2 regions of the Nonomuraea angiospora genome follow, and region 2 is predicted to be linked to the other one. Evidence: riboswitches for the same ligand, from Rfam matches in the RefSeq annotation. Region 2 holds a riboswitch; the other holds the start of a gene.
What was found. Region 2 has a riboswitch for S-adenosylmethionine ahead of H4W80_RS07375 (ABC transporter substrate-binding protein). Riboswitches for the same ligand answer to the same signal wherever they lie in the genome.
Positions count from the first base shown of each region.

Region 1 (3,401 bases), 5.3 Mb from region 2:
TGGGTCAGCATCTCCTTCGGCAGACCCCATCGTCCCGATCCAAGTGCTGGCACTCTGCTGCACAGAGTGCCAACGACTGTTTAGCACTCTACCCTGCCGAGTGCAAGCGAGAAGCCTCCTACCGGGGCTTTCCTCCCCATATCAGCCTGTACGGCGGAGCCGTCCGTCCCGGCTGCAGGACCCCGCTACCTGCGACGAACCGCGTCCAGGCCACCGCAGATGGCGGGATCCGTACTCACGGCGAGCCGCCTCGCGCGGCTCGCCGTGACCGAGTCGACGAAAGAAAGGTGGTGGGTTCGCACGGACTGCGTTGCCGGGCGATCCCGCCGGTGCGTACCAGGGGGCGTATCTCAGACGGCGCGGACGGCTTCCGCCTGAGGTCCCTTCTGGCCCTGCGTGATCTCGAACTCGACGCGCTGACCTTGTTCGAGAGATCGGTACCCGTCCATCATGATCGCTGAGTAATGGACGAATACATCCTTACCACCGTCTACCGCGATGAAGCCGTAGCCCTTGTCCGCGTTGAACCACTTGACGGTGCCCTGCGCCACTTCCGACTCCTCTTACTGGGCTTTCAGATCTCGCCCATTCCTCCGCGAGACCCGTAATCGCCGGACTTAAGGGAAAATCAGCCAGACGATCGCCCTCGACCATACCTGTGGCACGGGGTTTGGCAACAGAGTCAATCCGCAAACAACGCATTTCTTCACAACGAGGCGCTTCTACGTTTCATTTGCCCTGGAAATGGAGAAGGCGCCCACTAGGGGCGCCTTCCACACGTGTGATCTATAGCACTCAGCCGCCGGCGACCGCCGGGATGATGGAGATCTGAGTGCCCTCAGGTGCTGGAGTGTCGAGCCCGTCGGCGAAACGGACATCCTCTTCCCCAACGTAAACGTTGACAAAACGGCGAATCTTGCCCGATTCATCCAGAATTCTCGCGCCGATGCCCGGGTAGTCGGAGTCAAGCTTGGCGAGGACGTCACGAAGAGTCGCGCCTTCGCCACTGACTTCGGCGTTGCCCCCGGTGTAGGTGCGCAGAATGGTGGGAATCCGCACCGAAACGCTCATGGTTTAACTCGCCTTTCCTGGTTGTCAGACAGTCGCGCGGAACGCGTCGAGGGAGGGCCGGATCACGGCCGTGGGCTGGGCGTCGTCGCTGATCGCGTCGAGTGTCTTGAGCCCGTCGCCGGTGTTGAGGACCACGGTCTCGGCCTCGGGGTCGAGCCGCCCGCTCTCGGCGAGCTTCTTCAGCACGCCCACGGTCACCCCGCCCGCGGTCTCGGCGAAGACGCCCTCCGTCGAGGCCAGAAGCTTGATCGCGGCCACGATCTCGGCGTCCGTGACGTCCTCGACGGCCCCGCCGGTGCGCCGGGCGATGTCGAGCACGTAAGGCCCGTCGGCGGGGTTGCCGATGGCCAGCGACTTGGCGATGGTGTCGGGCTTGACCGGCTGCACGACGTCGTGCCCCGCCTTGTACGCGGTGGAGACCGGCGAGCACCCGGCCGCCTGCGCCCCGAAGATCTTGTACGGGGTGTCCTCGACCAGCCCCAGCTGCACCAGCTCGCGGAAGCCCTTGTCGATCTTGGTGAGCTGCGAGCCGGAGGCGATGGGGATGACGATCTGCTCGGGCAACCGCCACCCGAGCTGCTCGGCGATCTCGTACGCGAGCGTCTTGGAGCCCTCGGCGTAGTAGGGCCGCAGGTTGACGTTGACGAACCCCCACTTGTCGCCCAGCGGGTCGCCGATCAGCTCGGAGCAGAACCGGTTGACCTCGTCATAGGTGCCGTCGATCCCGATCAGCTTGCCCCCGAACACGCGAGCCATGGCGATCTTGGCCGCTTCGAGGTTGGCCGGGATGAACACGCACGCCTCGAGCCCGGCGCGCGCCGCCGCCGCGGTGACCGCGCCCGCGAGGTTGCCCGTGGAGGAGCAGGAAAGGGTGTGGAAGCCGAAGTTACGCGCCGCCTCGACGGCGATGGCGACGACCCGGTCCTTGAAGGAATGGGTGGGGTTGCCCGAGTCGTCCTTGACGTACAGGTTCTTGAGACCGAGTGCGCGTCCGAGGTTTCCGGCCTTGACCAGTTTGGTCCAACCGGGGTTCATATTGGGCTTACTGGCGACGTCAACCGGCACCGGGAGCAGCGACCGGTAACGCCAGATGTTGGCGGGACCCGACTCGATGTCGGCGCGGGTCACCGTACCGAAGGAATAGGCCGCTTCGAGCGGCCCGAAACACTCCAGACACGCGAAGCTCGGACCGAGGGGGTAACGCGTGCCGCACTCACGGCAGGACAGACCGACAGCAGGACCAAAGTCGAGCGACATGAAGCGAGGCCTTCCCTCATCTTCGCCCGCGGCCACCTTGACCGCAGACCGGAATTGGCACCTTGTCCCGGTCGGCCTCGCCAGGTCGCGAGCCTCAAGCCGGGAGGGTTGCCGGGGCTTCGCAGGGCCGGTCCCTCCACCCCTCTGGATGAGCAATATTCAGTTGTTGAAAAGGACTCTACCCGCCCATGGGGCCGCAATGGCCACCCGTCTCAAGATGCGAGACGTGGCGTCTCAGCGATAATCATCACCCAGCACTCCCTGCACGTATTTGCGGGCCTGGTGAATGCGCGACTTGGCGGTGCCCAGGGGGATGCCGAGCTGCTCGGCCACCTCGTTGTAGTCGAGCTGGACGATGTCGCGCAGCACCAGCGCCTGCGCCAGGTCGGGCTTGTCGGCCTCCAGCGCCTCCATCGCGTCGAGCAGGTCGAGCCGCGAGCCCGCGATCACGCTCACCCGCGCCACGTCGGGCTTCTGCGTGGGCAGCTCGTCCGAGCTCTGCTCGGCCGCGCGGCGTTTGAGCGACCTGTACGTGGTGCGCGCGCAGTTGGCCGTCACGATGTGCAGCCAGGTGCTGAACCGCGCCCGGCCCTCGAACCGGCCGATGTTGCGCGCCACGGCCAGCAACGTGTCCTGCGAGGCTTCCTCGGCATCCTGGTGATAGGGGAGGATCCGGGCGCAGTGCCGCATCACATCGGGCTCGATCCGCGCCAGGAGTTCGCCAAGTGCGCGATGATCTCCTCCGGCAGCCGAGCGGGCGAGTTCCTCGGTTAGCTCATCTAGCGCCATAGCTGGGATCCTATGGGCGAAGGGAGCGTAGATGAACAGCGTCCTGGTGGCCTCCAACAGAGGACCCGTTTCCTTTACCGTCTCGGACGACGGTGAGCTGACCATGAAACGCGGTGGCGGCGGCCTGGTCTCGGCGCTGTCCGAGGTGGCCAGGAAGGACGGCGTGCTGTGGGTGTGCGCGGCGCTGTCCGACGGCGACCGCAGCGCCGTGCGCCTGGTGCCCGGCGGCCGGATCGACCACGCCGGCTACGACACGGGCCCGATGCGCATGCTCGACATCCCGC
Region 1 covers NZ_JADBEK010000001.1:6,909,646-6,913,046, forward strand. The annotation lists gene H4W80_RS31210 (cold-shock protein) at 351-551, opposite strand; gene H4W80_RS31215 (MoaD/ThiS family protein) at 796-1,071, opposite strand; gene thrC (threonine synthase) at 1,096-2,328, opposite strand; SAM riboswitch class I at 2,342-2,483, opposite strand; gene H4W80_RS31225 (RNA polymerase sigma factor) at 2,563-3,117, opposite strand; gene H4W80_RS31230 (alpha,alpha-trehalose-phosphate synthase (UDP-forming)) at 3,149-3,401, shown strand, end outside.
Region 1: another riboswitch for S-adenosylmethionine. It lies ahead of thrC (threonine synthase); the one in region 2 lies ahead of H4W80_RS07375 (ABC transporter substrate-binding protein).

Region 2 (3,401 bases):
CACACGCACGGCAGCCACCCCGCCAGCAGCAGCCCGCGCACCCGCCCGTCGACCAGCAGCCGCCGGTTGACCCGCAGCGTCTGGCGCACCGCGCCCGCTCGCGCCGCGCCCCGGGCGGGCCGGTACGGCAGTCCGGCCCGCAGCACCACGGCGGCCACCGCGGCCAGGCCCGCGGTCGTGGCCAGCGCCCCGGAAGGCCCGGCGACGGCCAGGAACGCGCCCCCGGCCGCCAGCCCGGCGATCTGCGCGCTCGCGGAGGCCACGTTCAGGACCGACCGCCCCAGCACGAACGCGTCGCCGGGCAGCACGTCGGGCAGCATCGCCGCCCGCGCGGCGAAGAAGACCGGCGTGAACAGCCCCGTGACCAGCACCAGCGCCAGCATCGCCCAGACCGGCAGCCCCCCGAACGCCAGCAGCAGGCACGTCACCGCCCTGACCACCTCGCCGGTCACCATCAGCGCCCGCGGCGGCAGCCGGTCGGCCAGCGAGAGCAGCAGCAGCCCGCCCACGATGAACGGCAGCCAGCCCGCCATGTACGCCGCGGCCGACAGGCCGGCCGAGCCGGTCCGCGCGTAGACCAGCACGGACAGGGCCAGCATCTTGATCGAGTCCCCGCCGACCAGCAGCGCGAAGCTGCCGAACAGGACCCGGAACTCCTTGACGGCGAACACCTCGCCGAACGTCGCCCCTTGCACGTCCACGATGGTGCGGACCGGACCGGCGAGCTGGCGATTGTTTCGGATATAACCGAAAGGTGCCGGTAAGAATCGAGGTCACGCCACAGGACCTGGTGGCCACCAGGTTCGCGATCTCGCCGCTGATCGAGACCATGCACGCGCAGTGGGTGCTGGCGGGCCGGCTGGAGGCGGGCGTGCACGGCCGGTGGGCCGCGCGGTGGCGGGGCGCGTACCGGGAGCTCGAACGCGCCCACCCCGTGCTGCGGGCCGCGGCCGCGATCAGCGGCAACCGGCGCGGCACGAACGTCGCCTTCATCGCCCCGCCGCCGACGGCGGTGGACGTGCCGTTCGAGGCGGAGCTGGCCGCCATGCGCGCGACGCCGCTGGAGCAGGCGCACGCGGAGATCGCCAGGGCGCTGGCCGGGCGGCCGGCGGCGGGTGAGGCCGGGGAGCTGCTGGCGGGGCCGCGGGTGGTGGAGCGGTTCGCCGACGCGTACGAGGCGCTCTGGACGCGGATCCTCTCCCACGACTGGCCGCGCTTGCGCGCGATCCTGCAGCGCGACGTCGCCCATCGGGCGGGCCGGCTGGCGGCCTACGGCTGGGCGGCGGCGCTGGAGGACCTCAGCCCGCAGGTCCACTGGCGGCCCCGGGGGCAGATCGAGGTCGAGCTGACCACCCTCCACGGGCTGCGCCGGCTCGGCGGCAAGGGGCTGCTCTTCCTGCCGTCGGCGTTCACGACCGCCGTCGGGGCGTACCTGGAGGACGCCTGGCCGTACGCGATGATCTACCCCGCGCGGGGCGCCCTGGCCGCGCCCGCCGCGGCCGACGACGGCCTGTCGGCCCTGATCGGCCGCAGCCGCGCCCGCATCCTCGCCGAGCTGGCCGAGCCCGCCACCACCACCCAGCTCGCGGCCCTGCTGGGGCAGAGCGTGGGCACCACGGGCGGCCACGTGGCGGCGCTGCGCAGGACGCGCCTGATCGCGGGCACCCGCGTCGGCCGCGGCGTGCTGTACGCGCGCACCCCCCTCGGCGACGCTCTGGTCAACGGGTGATAAAAAAGACAAACACCACTAAATCCTCCCTCGACGCCATATCCAGGTAAATCCTACTGATACAGTCGCTTATGTCACGAGTCCAGTGCGAAGCCCCGGCTTGCTGGACGGCAACCCTCCCACCGCGGCGGGGTGCCCCGGGTGATGACACGGTCGTCGAGCTGAATGGTGCTCCTGGCGGCAAGCGCGGATGTCGAGTCGTGCTGCCACGCGCCCTTGGCCGGCTGCTCGAAAAGGGAAGGTAAAGATGAAGGGCGGATTCACTCGCCTCGCGGGACTGGGCATGGTGGTCGCGCTGGCGGTCACGGCCTGCGGCGGCGTCGACACGGCCGGATCCACTGGCGGTTCCACGGGCGGTTCGCCGGGCACGGGCGCGGCCAGGCAGGAGCTCACGGTGACCGCGTTCGCGGGCGCGTGGGGAGAGCTGTTCAAGAAGTCGTTCGTGGAGCCGTTCGAACGCGACACCGGCGCCAAGGTGAACCTCGTCTACGGCGCGAACGCCGAATGGCTCACCAAGCTGCGCGCGGCCGGCGGCAAGAACCCGCCGTTCGACGTCATCGCGTTCACGCCGGACGCGTCGCTGCCCGCGGCCTCCGCCGGGCTGCTCCAGCCGCTGGCCACCGACCGGCTGGCGCACTTCAAGGAGCTGGACCCGGTGCTCGCCGGCAAGTCCGCGTACGACGGCAAGCAGTACGGCGTGCCGCTGACCACCGGCTCCACCGGCCTCCTCTACCGCACCGACAAGATCAAGACGCCGCCCGCGGACTGGGCGGACCTCTTCGACAAGCAGTACTGCGGCCACATCGCCCTCCCGCCGCTCACCTACAACCCCGGCCTGGAGTTCTTCTCCGCCCTGGTCACCTCCCAGGGCGGCACGCTGTCCGACCCGGCCGCCGTGGACAAGGCGTTCGACAAGCTCGCCACGCTGAAGGGCTGCGTGTCCTCCTTCCCCGCCAACGCGGGCAACGCCGCCACCGTCATCGAGAACGGCGACGCCTGGATCATGCCCTTCTGGGACGGCCGCGCCTTCGCCATGGCCCAGGCCGGCTCCCCGATCGGCTTCACCTACCCCAAGTCCGGCCCCGTCGGCGCGCTGACCTCGTACTTCGTCGCCGCGGGCACCCAGAAGAGCGACCTGGCGAACAAGTTCCTCGACCACCTGACGGCCGCGCAGAACCAGAAGCCGTTCGCCGAGGGCACCTGGTACGCCGCGGGCAACGACTCGATCTCCTACAGCGAGCCGTTCGAGCAGAAGGTGAAGCACGGTCCCGACGTCTTCAAGAAGTTCATCTGGGTGGACTACGCGGTCGCCACCCCCAAGCTGAACGAATGGCAGCAGCGGTGGAACCAGATCTTCGGCTGACCCCGGAAGAAGGCGGCGGGCACGTCGAGATCGAGGGGCTCGCCGCCGGGTACGACGGCGCGCGCGTCCTCGACCTGGACCGGCTGTCGATCCGCAAGGGCGAGTTCCTGTCGATCCTCGGGCCCAGCGGCTGCGGCAAGACGACGCTGCTCAACTGCGTCGCCGGCTTCGTCCAGCCCACGGCCGGGCGGATCGTGATCGACGGCTCCGACGTGACCGCGCGGCCCCCGTACCGGCGGGGCCTGGGCATGGTGTTCCAGAACTACGCGCTCTTCCCGCACATGACCGTGGCCGCCAACGTGGCGTACG
Region 2 covers NZ_JADBEK010000001.1:1,616,677-1,620,077, forward strand. The annotation lists gene H4W80_RS07365 (MFS transporter) at 1-695, opposite strand, end outside; gene H4W80_RS07370 (ArsR/SmtB family transcription factor) at 755-1,729, shown strand; SAM riboswitch class IV at 1,802-1,922, shown strand; gene H4W80_RS07375 (ABC transporter substrate-binding protein) at 1,977-3,092, shown strand; gene H4W80_RS07380 (ABC transporter ATP-binding protein) at 3,071-3,401, shown strand, end outside.